DNA from 2 places in the Gilliamella sp. wkB7 genome. Region 1 is predicted to be linked to the other one. Evidence: riboswitches for the same ligand, from Rfam matches in the RefSeq annotation. Region 1 holds a riboswitch; the other holds the start of a gene.
What was found. Region 1 has a riboswitch for preQ1 ahead of queF (preQ(1) synthase). Riboswitches for the same ligand answer to the same signal wherever they lie in the genome.
Positions count from the first base shown of each region.

Region 2: another riboswitch for preQ1. It lies ahead of queD (6-carboxytetrahydropterin synthase QueD); the one in region 1 lies ahead of queF (preQ(1) synthase).

Region 1 covers NZ_CM004509.1:672,108-679,879, reverse strand. Annotated here, with positions in the region: gene rsmC (16S rRNA (guanine(1207)-N(2))-methyltransferase RsmC) at 1-454, shown strand, start outside; gene hemN (oxygen-independent coproporphyrinogen III oxidase) at 530-1,900, opposite strand; gene yihI (Der GTPase-activating protein YihI) at 2,235-2,726, opposite strand; gene coaA (type I pantothenate kinase) at 2,895-3,830, shown strand; gene A9G17_RS02880 (DUF1090 family protein) at 3,847-4,302, shown strand; PreQ1 riboswitch class I at 4,729-4,773, shown strand; gene queF (preQ(1) synthase) at 4,776-5,249, shown strand; gene queC (7-cyano-7-deazaguanine synthase QueC) at 5,278-5,931, shown strand; gene A9G17_RS02865 (7-cyano-7-deazaguanine/7-aminomethyl-7-deazaguanine transporter) at 5,979-6,653, shown strand; gene A9G17_RS02860 (alpha-2-macroglobulin family protein) at 6,904-7,772, shown strand, end outside.
Region 2 covers NZ_CM004509.1:2,641,533-2,649,304, reverse strand. Annotated here, with positions in the region: gene A9G17_RS11680 (hypothetical protein) at 1-710, shown strand, start outside; gene A9G17_RS11675 (DeoR/GlpR family DNA-binding transcription regulator) at 700-1,464, shown strand; gene A9G17_RS11670 (Cof-type HAD-IIB family hydrolase) at 1,496-2,299, opposite strand; gene clpB (ATP-dependent chaperone ClpB) at 2,725-5,295, opposite strand; PreQ1 riboswitch class I at 5,581-5,626, shown strand; gene queD (6-carboxytetrahydropterin synthase QueD) at 5,630-6,058, shown strand; gene A9G17_RS11655 (7-carboxy-7-deazaguanine synthase QueE) at 6,055-6,669, shown strand.

The DNA of each region.
Region 1 (7,772 bases):
CAATGCTTTAGTTGACCATGCTGAAATCATCAAAGGCAATGTGTTAGATGTTGGCTGTGGTTCGGGCATATTATCTACGGTTGTCGGTAAACTATATCCAGATATTGAGCTCACCCTGTCAGATGTGAGTAGTGCAGCAATTGAGTCAAGTAAAGCTACGCTAAATTGTAACCATGTCAAAGGAAGTGTTGTTGCAAGTGATGTATTTTCTAATTTGAATGATAAATATCATCTTATCATCTCTAACCCTCCTTTTCATGATGGTAAAGAGACAAATTACACAGCCGTCAATACGCTAATTAAAGAAGCCAAAAAGCATCTAAAATTAAATGGTTATTTGTGCATTGTGGCAAATTCATTTTTGCCTTATCAATCAATTTTAGACGAAACATTCAAAAGTGTGGAAGTCATTGCACAAACAACTAAATTTAAAGTTTATTTAGCGAGTCATTAAATAGCTAAAAGCATTTCTTTCAATTTATTTAAATAAGTTACGGTGTTAGCCGTAACTTTTTGGGCTTAACTAAAATTAAATTACTCGCGAAAACTGCTGTTGTCTTGCCATTTTACGCATATAAGTATCAAAACACATGCAGATATTACGGATCAGTAAATGACCTTTAAGTGGAACTTCAATTTTATCGCAATGAATGATGACCAATCCATCTTTCTGCAATGGCTGTAAAAGTGCTAAATCTTCGGCAAAATAATCTTCGAAATTAATATTGTATTGCTGTTCAATCATTTTTTTATCAAGATAAAAATGACAAATTAATTGTTTTATCACATCACGACGGATAAGGTCATCACGATCTAATGTGAAGCCTTTCCATAAACCATTACCAATCTCTTCGACTTGTTGCTGGTAGATTTTAAGATCTTTTTGATTTTGCGCATAACTATCGCCTAACATACTAATTGAAGAGACACCTAATCCGAGCAAATCTGCATCGCCTTGTGTGGTATAACCTTGAAAGTTTCGATGTAATTTATTGTTCTGTTGAGCAAGAGCAAGTTCATCGGTTGGTTTAGCAAAATGATCCATACCAATATATTGATAGCCTGCTTGGGTTAGCTTTTCAATACTGGTTTGTAAAATCAATAATTTTTGCGCCGCATTGGGCAAATCGTTATCTTTGATTTTGCGTTGAGCTGCAAAGCGACTTGGTAAATGTGCATAATTGAACACACTTAAACGATCCGGCGAGATATCAATCACTTTATTGAGTGTTTCGGTAAAGCTGGCAACCGTTTGTTTGGGTAAACCATAAATTAGATCAAGGCTAATTGAATGAAAACGATTTTTGCGAGCTTGGTCGATCAATGACCGAATTAGATTTTCGTCCTGTTCGCGATTAATCAGATTTTGGATTTCATGATTAAAATCCTGAATCCCCATACTTAAGCGATTAAACCCAACACTGGCTAAATGATCGATAGTTTGTGGCGTAATTTCACGAGGATCGATTTCAATTGACAGCTCGGCATTATCAGCAAAGTTAAAATGGGATTTTAGAGAGGTAATTAATCGGCTAATTTCTTGAACCGTTAAAAAGGTGGGGGTTCCTCCTCCCCAATGCATTTGTGTAACAACTCTGTTTTCAAAAAGTTTGGCGCGTTTTGCTATTTCAATGTCTAAAATATCAAGGTATTTAGTGACTTTGTGTGTTTGACGAGTAATAAGTTTGTTACAACCACAAAAATAACAAAGTTTATGACAAAACGGAATATGTACATATAAGGATAATGGTTGAGTGGGGTAACGAGAAGTCGCGTTCAAAAAATCCTGTTCATTATAACTTTCATTAAATTCAAGTGCAGTGGGATACGAAGTATATCTTGGACCAGAATAGTTATATTTTTCAATTAAGGTCTGATCCCATAATTGTGTTTCAGTCATGCTTCTTTTTCCGTTTAAGTCTGTGTTTAGCGTTATTATATCCATGACTTATTAAAGTTGGTTTTCGCTTAGTTATACGTTTTGCTCTGGTTTTTGTTGTCAGTTTCAGTTTAATCTGGTTTGTTTTATGCAAATACAATAATGTGCAAATTAATAATCCAAAATATAAACTTAACATTATCAATATTGGCATTACTATTTGCTCGCTATTGTTATAAATTATGATTTGAATAAGACATCCATTATTATCAACGTGTGTCAGGGATTTTTTATGACTCAATCCCTGACGTTACTGAAAAATTAATATTAGGCAAGCTAAAACCATTACCTACTATTAATTACGTTTTAATAAACTCACGATATCTTCTTTTTGATCATCGAGATCTTCAAAATCATCGTCGGTATAACCCAATTCTTGCATCAGTTCATCAATTCGATTTAATTTGCTGTCCAAATAAGTTTGTTGCTCTTTAGTCAACTTGCCATTTTGTTCAACTAAATCGAGTAACATATCCAATTTAGGATCGTTTTCAAGTTGCTCTAATTCTTGTTGTGGTGAAAAAACAGTTTTTTTAGGTTTAGATTGTTTAACTACTTTAGTAGTATTGATATTTGTATCAACGACTAAAGCAATCGGCGTTTTACTGCCTATACGTGGATCTTTTACTGCTTTTTGAGTATTGTTATTTTTGTTATTATCTGTATTATTAAAGCGTGAACCACTAGGCAAACCTTTATGTTTGCGTTTACGTTTGAGTTCACGAGACTCTTCATTAATTTCTTGACGGCTTTTTTTGGGTTTTTGTTTCGATTTAGTTTTTAACATACTATCTCTGTTTTACACTTTGGTTAATCATTTATTCAACGTATTTTATCAGTAAGTCTTAAATATAGCTATGAGGAAGACACATTGTGAATTTGTGATTGTAAAATTACAGTTTTATGTATAATCTGAGCCGAATATTCTAGAGTCAATCATTATAGAGAAATAAACATGAATAATCATTTGAGTCCATACATGCAATTTAGCCGTAAAGAATGGGCAAGCTTGCGTAATGCGGAACCAATGACCTTAACACCTGGAGAACTCGTTTCTCTACAGGGAATCAATGAAGATTTATCAATGGATGAAGTGAGTGAAATTTACTTACCTTTATCAAGATTGCTTAATTTCTATATTAGTAACAGTTTTAGTCGGCAGGCAGTATTATCCAAATTTTTAGGTAAAAGCCAAAAAATCCCTTATATAATTGGTATTGCTGGCAGTGTTGCTGTCGGTAAAAGTACTACAGCACGTGTATTACAGGCATTGTTAACTCGCTGGCCTGAACATAGAAAAGTAGCTTTAGTTACCACTGACGGTTTTTTATATCCAAATAAATGCCTTGAAGATCTAGGCATTATGAATAAAAAAGGTTTTCCACAATCTTACAATCTTAAAAAGCTAATTAACTTTGTTGCGGATATTAAATCAGGACAAGCGGAAGTTAAAGCGCCGGTTTATTCACATTTAGTTTATGATATTGTAGAAAATGAAGAGATCGTAATTGACAGCCCAGATATTTTAATTTTGGAAGGATTAAACGTATTACAAGGTCCGGTCAATTATACTCAAGCACATAATCGAGTCTTTGTTTCGGATTATGTCGATTTTTCAATATACGTTGATGCTGATTTATCTTTATTAAATCAGTGGTATGTGAACCGTTTTTTAAAATTTAGAGCAGGGGCTTTTAGTGATCCTAATTCATACTTCAATCACTATTCTAAATTGCCTGAACAAGAGGCAATCAGTATTGCCAATCGCTTATGGCGCGATATAAACGAATTAAATTTAGTTGAAAACATTTTACCAACCCGAGAAAGAGCCAGTTTAATTTTGACAAAAGGTGAAGATCACAAAGTAGATTATGTTCAATTAAGAAAATAAACTTAGGGGGTTCAATATGAAATCAGCAATAGGGTTATTAAGTAAATTAGGCATTATCACTTTAGTTACAGCGTTTTCAGTAAATAGTTATGCATCAAGTAAGGATACACGTGAAGAATTAACTTGCAATGCTAAAAAGCAAGCAATCGAAACAAAAATAGAACAAGCTAAAAAAGCCAATAATACTTTTGAAGTAACAGGGCTTGAAAAAGCACTTCAACAAGTTAATACCAATTGTTCCGATGAAACATTGGAGCAAAAATATAAAAGATTGGTGGATGAAAAAAGCAAAAATGTTTCTGACAAAACCAAAGAATTAGCCGAAAAAACGAAAGAGTATGAAAAAGATGGTGTTGATGCAAATCATGATAAAATTGATGCATTAAAATCTAAATTACATGATGCAGAAAAAGAACTTTCTGAAGCAAAAAATAACCTAGCGGATTATTATGAAAAAGCTAAAACTAAATAATCTGAATTTTTTAATTTTGCCCTAATTAAAAAAATAGGTTCATACGGCAAAATAATATTGAAATTTATTTAATCAACATTGACCTCATGTAGTTATTTAACTATTTGAGGTCATCTTTTATATGTTATATAACTAAAATTCTGGCAAATATATTTTCATTTCACTTAGATTATTCCTGTAAAAATTGTTTTAACCCTTAACGCTAGTAAAAAAGATGAAGTTTTGTATTATCATTTACCTGACTATTTTTTAATAAACGATTAGAAATCGAAGGGTATTATGACGTTATACAGATAATTTTGTAGAGAAATATTCGCTAGTTTTTACAGTTAACTAATTCATTCGTTCACACGTCATATGTTTAATCACAAGGGTTAAGAACGATATTCTAGACTTTTTTTGTAAAAAAGAGTAATGTGTGCGGTTTGTCTCGTGGTTCGTGAACCTCCCACGCTAAAAAACTAAGGAAAATTATGAGTAAAGTTACATTATTAGGCGATCAGTCTGTTCGCTATCCAACAAACTATAGTCCAGAAATTCTGGAAACTTTTGATAATAAACATCCCGGTAATGATTATTTTGTTAAATTTAATTGTCCGGAATTTACCAGTCTTTGTCCTATTACTGGGCAACCTGATTTTGCCACAATTTATATTTCTTATGTGCCTAACATTAAAATGGTTGAAAGCAAATCTCTTAAGCTGTACCTGTTTAGCTTTCGTAATCATGGTGATTACCATGAAGATTGCATCAATATCATTATGAAAGATCTGATCAAATTAATGGATCCTAAATACATTGAAGTGTGGGGTAAATTCACACCACGTGGAGGTATTTCAATTGATCCTTATGCCAATTATGGTAAAGCTGATACTCGATGGGAGCAAATTGCGCTCAATCGTTTAGCGAATCATGATCTTTATCCTGAAAAAGTCGATAATCGCTAATTTGTTCAATCTGACAGGAATTTTTTTCATGAAAAATCGTAAAGCACTCGTGATATTTTCTGGCGGGCAAGATTCGACTACATGTTTATTACAAGCCATTGCCGATTATGGACGTGAGAATGTTGAAACTATCAGCTTTCAATATGGTCAACGTCATAGTATTGAATTAGATAAAGCTAAATGGATTGCTGAAGATTTAGGTGTCAAGCAAACCGTAATTGATACATCGGTTATTAAACAGACGACCAATAACGCTTTGATTGACGATTCACAAGAAATTAAAGCTGCACAAGATGGCGATTATCCAAATACGTTTGTCGATGGTCGTAATATGCTGTTTTTATTGTTAGCAGGTTGTTATGCCAAACAGCAAGGTATTAACGATATTATTATTGGCGTATGTGAAACAGATTTTAGTGGTTATCCCGATTGTCGAGATATTTTTATTAAGTCTGTGAATGTTTCCATGAATTTGGCAATGGATTTTACGTTTAATATTAAAACGCCGTTGATGTATCTTACTAAAGCACAAACATGGGAAATGGCTGATAAATTGGGTTATCTTGATTATATTCGTCAAAATACTCATACCTGTTATTACGGTGTAGAAGGGGGATGCGGTAAATGCCCAAGTTGTATGCTGCGTGATAAAGGTCTACAAGAATATCTGGCTAAAACTTAAAAAATATTTATCTGGGTTCTCTCACCCCATTAAAAAAGGAAACAAATATGTATTTGAACGTTCATTCACAATTGATTGAAAAACAATTTACTCGACAGCAAAAGCATAACGCACTAGGCTGGTTAGCTTTTTTTCATATTATTGTTATTGCTTCCAGTAACTATTTGGTGCAAATTCCATTTGATATTTTTGGATTTCATACTACTTGGGGAGCCTTTACATTTCCATTTATTTTTTTAACCACTGATTTAACTATCCGTATTTTTGGTGCCAGTTTGGCAAGAAAAATTATCTTTGTGGTTATGATTCCCGCTTTACTGTTTTCATATCTGATTTCGGTTCTATTTTTCGAAACCCATTGGGTAGGTTGGTCAGCATTGACCCAATTTAATAGCTTTGTTTTTCGCATAGCATTAGCCAGTTTTGCAGCTTATTTAGTTGGGCAATTAATGGATATTACTGTTTTTAACTATTTAAGAAAAAATCAATTTTGGTGGGTAGCACCCTCAGCTTCAGCAATCTTTGGTAATGGTATTGATACTATTGTCTTTTTTGCTATTGCCTTTTACAAAAGTAGTGATGAATTTATGGCTAATCATTGGGGTGAAATTTCGTTAATGGATTATAGTTTTAAAATTTTAATTTGTGGTTTATTCTTTTTACCATTATATGGAATTATTTTGAATTTTATCTTAAAAAAATTAACTGCAAAAAAACAATAAATCAACCAGTTTTTGCTTAATAATTCTGAAATTGTCAATATTTAGAACTTATTGATAACACAATAAGTTCTAAATATCAGTAATACTACTTTCCAATAAACACAGATCAATGATTCTTTCAAAAATTTGCTTGCTTACCTAAAATTCAATTTATCTGTAAAGATATTTTGCTAAATGTTTGGTGACAGTGCATAATATTGACAAAAAATAGTCACAACATTTAGTGAAATAAAAGGAATTGGGTGGAATAATGAGATTAATAAAACACTTAGCTATGTTGGGTTTGTTTTTAACACTATGTGCACAAGCAAAAAACAACGAGCTAACGACAAATATACCCGCTAATCAAAAAAATAGCACAACTCAAAACTCGAGTGTTAATTCGCAATTGCATAATGTATTTAATCCAACACCAGAATTAATCGAAAAATATAAAGATAAAAAATTTGAAATTCTTGATTGTTCTGAGATGATTATTGATGGATCAAGTACTTTAGTCGTGACTTTTTCTGTTCCACTTCTTCCTAAATTAAATTTTTCAAATTTACTGAAATTAGTTGACAAGGAAACGGGTGTTGTCGATGGTGACTGGGAGTTGTCTGATAATGGTTTGGAATTAAGACATCGTTATCTTGCACCAAATCGTAAATTAGATTTAACCATTGATAAAATGTTAACGGCGATTAATAACAAGAGTTTACAATCAGTTTATGAAAAAGAATTAACCACTAGGGATCGTCAGCCATTAGTAAATTTTGCAAGTACTGGATTATTATTACCGAGTAAGTCCATGAGTGGATTACCTGTGACGACATTGAACGTTAATAAGGTCGACATAAACTTTTTTAAAATTAAGCCAGAAAAAATAAGTGATTTCTTTGATAAATTTGGCTTTATTAATATGCTATATGCTTGGCGCTCAGAAGAACTCAATAGTTATGCTGATTTAGTTTACTCGTCACGTTTTGATCTCAATCCTAAACCTAATGCCCAAGAAACTGTTTTAGTCAATCTTTCTAAAATTAGTGAACTTAAACAAGAAGGTGTTTATGTTGCGGTGATGAATGAAGCTGGAACTTACAATGAATCAAATCCAGCAACCCTATTTTCAATAAGTAA
Region 2 (7,772 bases), 930 kb from region 1:
AATACTCCGTAGTATTGCAAAAACAATTTGTAATCAATGACCAACCTAATACAGAATTTAATCAGATTGAGTTATTACAATTAGAATCTCTAGACAAGCTCTATTTTACGGCCGTTTTGTCAAAGCAGAAAAATGATAAAATTAAGTTAGTTGGTATTAATGTTTACAATAAAAAAAATCATAAACTACTGCAACATATACAAAATTTAAATTACAGTTACAACAAATTTAACAGTATTATCATGCAAGATATTAACTTTGATGGTGAACCTGATTTAGCTATTAAAAAGTATCATTTTAATGCCAGATTGGGCGATAACTATGACTATTATCTCAATGACAATGGTAAGTTTAAAGCGACAAACTTGTGGGGAAGTAACATCTATTTCAACAACAAAGACAAATCAGCAACTGGCACAAAAAGATGTTATGATTATGACGAAAATGAGCAAAAAATTATTATCCAAATTGATAGTGTTTATCACTATAGGAATAAACACTATATTCATAAAAAAAATCAATGCCAGACACATTACTTTGATACTAACGTAAGCCGTCAATGTACCGAAAATGAATACAATGCCTGCTTATTAAAACGAAATAATATCATTTTTGAAAATCCACACTATATAGGCGAAGATAATATATATCACAAGAATATGGCTTGGGATAAAGGTAAATTAGTTGATGGAGTTGTATATGATGATTGATTACGATGCATTTCCTGAACAACGACAATCTTATATTCAACAGTTATTAAACGAAAATGGTCGAGTCGTAAGCGCTGATTTGATTAAATTACTGGGTGTTTCAGAGCATACCATTCGTCGAGATTTACAAAAACTTGCGCGAGATGGAATCTGCAAAAGAGTATATGGTGGTGCAGTCAGTCATTTAAAACAATCAGCAAGCTTTGAAACAAGAATGACACAAAGTGTTGCCGAAAAGTCATCCGTCGCCAAGCGTTGTGCTGAGTTAATCAAAGCGAACACGTGTATCTTTATTGATGCAGGCTCCACTTATTTAGCCATGGCAGAATATATCCCTAATGACCTAGAATTAACTATTGTTACCAATTCACCGCAAATAGCATCATTACTTAGTAGTCGCACCAATGGCGAATTGATATTACTTGGCGGTAAAATAAACCCACAAACTGGCAGTACTATGGGATCTGATACTGTAAATCAAATACATAATATGGTTTTTGATCAAACATTTATTGGTGTGTGTGGACTCGATCCTCAAGCAGGTTTGAGCGCAGTTTATTATGAAGATGCCTGTTTTAAAAAAGAGGTCATTGCCCAAAGCAACCAAGTTGTCGCAGCCGTCATTGCCGATAAGGTTTTACAAGTTGCACGCTATAAAGTGGCAACTTGCGAAGAAATAGATATCATTGTTGCGAGTAAGCAATCAAAAATTGATGGTTTTCACAACCTCAATTTGCATTTAGAAATTGTTTAAAAATACAAAAACAAACTATCTACTGATAATACTATTTTTCTTGTAATGCTAACATTAATTCAATCGTTTTTAACACTGCACTCTCGGTGTTAAAACCGGTTATAAATTTTGCCACGGCTTTAGTATCATCAAAAGCATTACGCATAGCAAAACTGTATTCAGCTTGTTCTAGTAGTTCAATATCATTATAACCATCACCAAAAGCCATAGTCTGTTGATAACTAACATCAAGAATCTGCTGTAATTTCTTTATAGTATTTCCTTTATGTACATTTTGCTCAGTAATATCTATCCATGCCGCTTCGGACACAACTATGTAGGTTTCATTTTCATAAGGGGTTAAGTGAGGACGAATTTCAGGACAACGCTCGTTTTCGTCATAAACTGTAATTTTAACAAAATCATCAGTAACAGCACTAAGGTCATCAACTTCTAAAATATTGGTATAAGATTGTCTCATTTTTTGTTTCAAGTATTCAGGAGTATCGGCTTCAAGCACCGCACCTTTTTCTGTACAAGCAACAATCACATGATCGATACCAGTCTGTTTTAAGGTTTTAATTATTTCTTGTCCCAACTCATTACGCAGAAAAGATCGATAAATAAATTCACCATTATATTTGATTGCAGTTGCACTATCTCCAACAATCCAGATTTTATCGCTATAATCACCAAACAGCTCTTCGACTCTTTCACACTGTTTACCTGTACAAGCAACAAAATGAACATCATTATGCACCATTTTCTGATAAATCCGAGCAAATAACTCACGATCATAATCACCTTGTTTATTTAAAAATGTTCCATCTAAATCACTGATAATTAATTTAATCATTTCATTTTCCTTACAACTTTACATTTAGAGTAATAACAATTCAATATGATAGATTATGCAATATTGTGCAATATTAAGCAAGATTGAATTAACTTATTCCTCTTAAAATAATTATTAAAACATATGTGATAAAAACACCTTATCTGACAAAGCAAATTAACTTTTTAGTCTCGTGATCAAATTTAGAAAAACATAAATCTAAACAATTTTACAAAATGGTAATGAAGGATGTATTCAATCCAAGTAGCAACTAATAAATGGTATTACAACTAAAGTAGATAAGAGTTTACTGATATGAAATGTGTAATAGATTGTAGGTTATCCCGATTATTTAAGTTAAATTTCTAATAGGAATACAAAACTCAGGGGATTAACTATAAAAAAACCGACCATTTGAAGGTCGGCTTTTTCAAGTGTTAAAGATATTATTGTTTAGCTACAATTTCATCACCTTGTAAATCAAGATGGATGGTCTTACCTGGAACTAACTTACCAGATAGTATTTGTTGCGCTAATGGATTTTCAATCTCTTGTTGTATTGCTCGTTTTAACGGTCTTGCACCATAAATTGGATCAAAACCAACTTTAGCAAGTTGTTCTAACGCAGCATCAGAAATATCCAATTGGTAACCACGTTCATCTAAGCGTTTTTCAACATGCGCTAATTGGATTTTCGCAATCGCTTTGATATTTTCTTGACCAAGTGGATGGAATACCACCGTTTCATCAATACGATTAATGAATTCTGGTCTAAAGTGTTTAGTTACAACCGTCATTACTAATGCTTTCATTTCATCATAGCTTAACTCAACTTGACCTTGAATCAAATCAGAGCCTAAGTTAGATGTCATGATAATAACGGTATTACGAAAATCAACCGTACGCCCTTGTCCATCGGTTAAGCGTCCATCATCTAATACTTGTAATAAAATATTAAAGACATCCGGATGTGCTTTTTCGACTTCATCCAACAAAATGACTGAATAAGGACGACGTCTTACGGCTTCAGTCAAATAACCGCCCTCTTCATATCCTACATATCCTGGAGGCGCACCAATTAAACGTGCTACAGAGTGTTTTTCCATAAACTCGGACATATCGATTCTGACCATTGCATCTTCGCTATCAAACATAAAGTTAGCCAAAGCTTTACAAAGTTCAGTTTTACCAACACCCGTTGGACCCAAGAATAAGAAAGAGCCAATTGGTTTATTTGGATCAGACAATCCTGCTCGACTACGACGAATTGCATTGGCTACCGCAACAACGGCTTCGTCTTGACCAATCACACGTTTATGTAACGCATCTTCCATATGTAATAATTTATCTTTTTCACTTTCCAGCATTCTTGAAACAGGAATACCGGTTGCTTTAGATAATACTTCGGCAATTTCGTTATCGGTGACTTTATTACGCAATAACTTCATAGTCTTGCCTTCAAGCTGTGTTGCTGATGCTAGTTTTTTCTCAAGTTCTGGTATTTTGCCATATTGAAGCTCTGACATTTTATTAAGATCACCAGCACGGCGAGCTTGTTCTATTTCAGTACGTGCTTTTTCCAACTCAGCTTTGATTGTCTGAGTACCAGAAACAGCAGCCTTCTCTGACTTCCACTCTTCTTCAAGTGACGCATACTCTTTTTCTTTCTCAGCAAGTTCATCGTTTAGCATCTCTAGTCGTTTTTTACTCGCATCATCAGACTCTTTTTTAAGAGCTTGTTGCTCAAGTTTAAGCTGAATAATACGGCGTTCAAGTCGATCTAATGATTCAGGTTTTGAATCCATTTGCATACGAATACTCGATGCAGCTTCATCAATTAAGTCAATGGCTTTATCAGGAAGCATACGATCGGAAATATAACGATGCGATAACGTTGCTGCCGCCACAATTGCCGGATCGGTAATTTGTACATGGTGATGTAATTCATAACGTTCTTTTAAACCACGCAAGATAGCAATGGTGTCTTCAACAGTTGGTTCAGCCACATACACTTTTTGGAATCGACGCTCTAAAGCGGGATCTTTTTCAATATATTGACGGTATTCATCTAACGTTGTTGCGCCAACACAATGTAATTCGCCGCGAGCTAAAGCAGGTTTTAACATATTACCTGCATCCATTGCGCCATCACTTTTACCTGCACCGACCATGGTATGGATTTCATCAATAAATAAAATAATGCGCCCTTCTTCTTTGGCTAAATCTTTTAAAACGGCTTTTAAGCGTTCTTCAAATTCACCTCGATATTTAGCGCCAGCAATTAAAGCACCCATATCTAAAGACAATACGCGCTTATTACGTAATCCTTCTGGTACTTCACGGTTTACAATGCGTTGTGCAAGTCCTTCAACAATTGCTGTTTTACCCACACCAGGCTCACCGATTAACACTGGATTATTTTTAGTACGACGTTGTAATACTTGAATTGTACGGCGAATTTCTTCATCACGCCCAATTACTGGATCGAGCTTACCCTGTTCAGCACGCTCGGTTAAATCAATGGTATATTTTTTCAACGCACCACGTTGATCTTCGGCATTGGCATCGTTCACGTTATCACTTCCTCTTACTTGACTTACGGCCTGATTTAATCTGTCTTTTGTGATCCCTGATTTTTTAAGAATATCACTAAGACTACCCTTTTCGTCTAAAGCCGCTAAGATAAAGAGTTCAGACGAGATATAACTATCGCCATTTTTTTGTGCTAATTTGTCACAAAGATTTAAAACGCGGACAAATTCTTGTGATGGAATAACTTCACCACCCACGCCTTGGACTTGTGGCAATCGATCAATAGCTTGATTTAATTCTTGCTGTAACATTGCTACATTAGCACCAGCCGCTGCCAGTAAAGGCTTGACACTGCTACCTTCTTGGTTAAGCATAGCGGATAAAACATGGACTGGTTCTATATATTGATTATCTTTACCTAATGCTAATGATTGTGCATCAGCTAAAGCTTGTTGGAATTTATTAGTGAGTTTATCTAACCTCATATTAACTATCTCCTGAGCAATAGATTTGGCTTAAATGCTTTAAGCAGATAAACCATTTGCATGATTACTAAATGAGTGTGGAAAGATAAATTTCAAGAGTTTTTTATGAAAATTTTTTACAAAAAATCGACAATAAAATTAATTTATATTCTGTTGTTGAAATAAGCAAAATATAAACGTTCAATTTTACACCGTTAGTGTAATAAATATTGCTCGGAATAACAATTGTAAGATGACAATTAAGCATTAATCCATTATATTAGCCGCTCTATTTTGTTAGGTGGTCTAACCGTGGTTCGTAATCCATCCCACGAAAAAAAACTAGGAATTATACATGTTCAAAATTGCTAAAGAATTTCAATTCGATGCTTGTCATATGTTAGATGGGCACAACAAAAAATGTCACAACCTGCACGGTCATACTTATCGCTTATTAGTCGAAATTGAAGGGGATCTAATAGATAACGGTTCTAGCGCTGATATGGTGATGGATTATGCTGATTTAAAAGCAATAGTGAAACAGCATATTGTTGATCCTCTCGATCATGCTTATCTATATAATCAAAATAATCCTAATGAGTGCCGTATTGCTTCATTATTAAAAGAGATGAATCGCAAAATCTTCGCCTTTCCTTGTCGTACAACTGCCGAAGGTATGAGTAAATATATTTTTGATTGTCTGTCACAATATTTACCCATCTCAATGATCAAACTCTGGGAAACCCCAACATCTTACTGTGAGTATCATCGGAGCGAAAAATGACAGAATTTCGCATTGTTGAAATCTTCGAATCATTACAGGGCGAAGGTTACAACACAGGCATGCCTGCTATTTTTATTCGTTTTGCTGGTTGTAATTTAAATTGCGTTTGGTGCGATACTAACTTTCGCCAATACACCCGTTTTACATTAGAGCAGTTATTGACGAAAGTTAAACAATATACGAGCAAAAACATCATTATTACCGGTGGCGAACCTACTATGGTTAAAGCGCTACCAGAATTACTTTTACCACTAAAACAGGCTGGTTACTATATTGCTATTGAAAGTAATGGATTAGGTAAAGTCGATCCTCTAATTGACTATATCGCCCTTAGCCCAAAATTTTGCTATCAAGCACGATATCAAAAAATCGTACAACCGACTGCAAGTGAAGTGCGAATTGTTGCCGAAAATCATGTGGACTTTCTTCCTTTTTGCCAATATATTGAACAAAATATTCAAGCAAAACGTTATTATCTTTCTCCTTGCGAAAAAAATGATAAATTTAATATGTTTGAAACAATTGAATTACTTGGCAAGATTAACCAAAACCGCAACGACAACAAGTGGCTACTCAGTATTCAAACGCATAAGTTTGCAAATATAGAGTAATCTTTTTAAAGAAGTTCATTGTTTTTCTTATCATTTAGATGTGCAAGAAGAAGATGAAGATAAAGTTATCTTTAAATCGCATTTTTATTTATACAAATTAAATAAGAGCAATAAATTATTATAAGCATTGTATTTAACGGTGCTTATAATTCTAGTGATGCTTATTAGGTTATTCTCAAGAAAATATCAACAATAAAAAATTGAGTTTGTAGTAACCAATCAATTTGTTGAATATAGTAAGAATGTAATCAAAAGCAAATCAATTAACTTCACATTTATTTTGTAAAAAATATTCAGGAGTGTATACCATTTCATTTTTTGCTTACACTCAACATTTTATTTGTAGTTCAACTTATAAATAAAATAATAATAAACATGGCGAGTTATTTACCATACTGCATTTATCACTAATTGATACTGAGACTGCACCATAAAATATGAACGCCTTATAAGTCTTTTTTCAACCTATCGATTCTTAAAATTAAATTCAGATATTAATAAAAAGTAAAACGGTATACACTCCTGAATATTTTTTACAAAATAAATTATAACTTATTAATATAATTAATTTATTAAATTAAAGTTAATCCAATGATTCAATCACATTAAAATCTTACTTATAGCCTAATCGATCGTTTTAGAAAACATTATTTTTTGGTACTTGAGCAAGTAATTATTTTGTTAAAATGTTTCAGGTCATGGCTATATTTGAGTAAAAATGATTTTTTAGTTACAAATCTTAATAAAAATTCGGTGCAAAATACTCAATAAAAAATCTACAAAAGCCAAATTCTACTAATCCTTTTTTGATCATGTTTAGGCGACAATTTGTTATCTATATTTTACTGATATTATTAGTAATATCAGTAAGTTACCCGTCTAATTTAAATTTAAAGATTTTTTTAAAAAAAAGTTGCAAAATATACGAGACAGTGTATTTTATATTCATATTTAGATTATTTTTAAATCTGACCAATTTTAACACCTTACTGCCTATTGGCAATTTTTATAATAATTATTAACTGGTCAGATAAAAATAATAATAAATAGTTCAGTAAAACAAAGTTGTATTTGCTATATACATGAAATATATCGAGGATAAC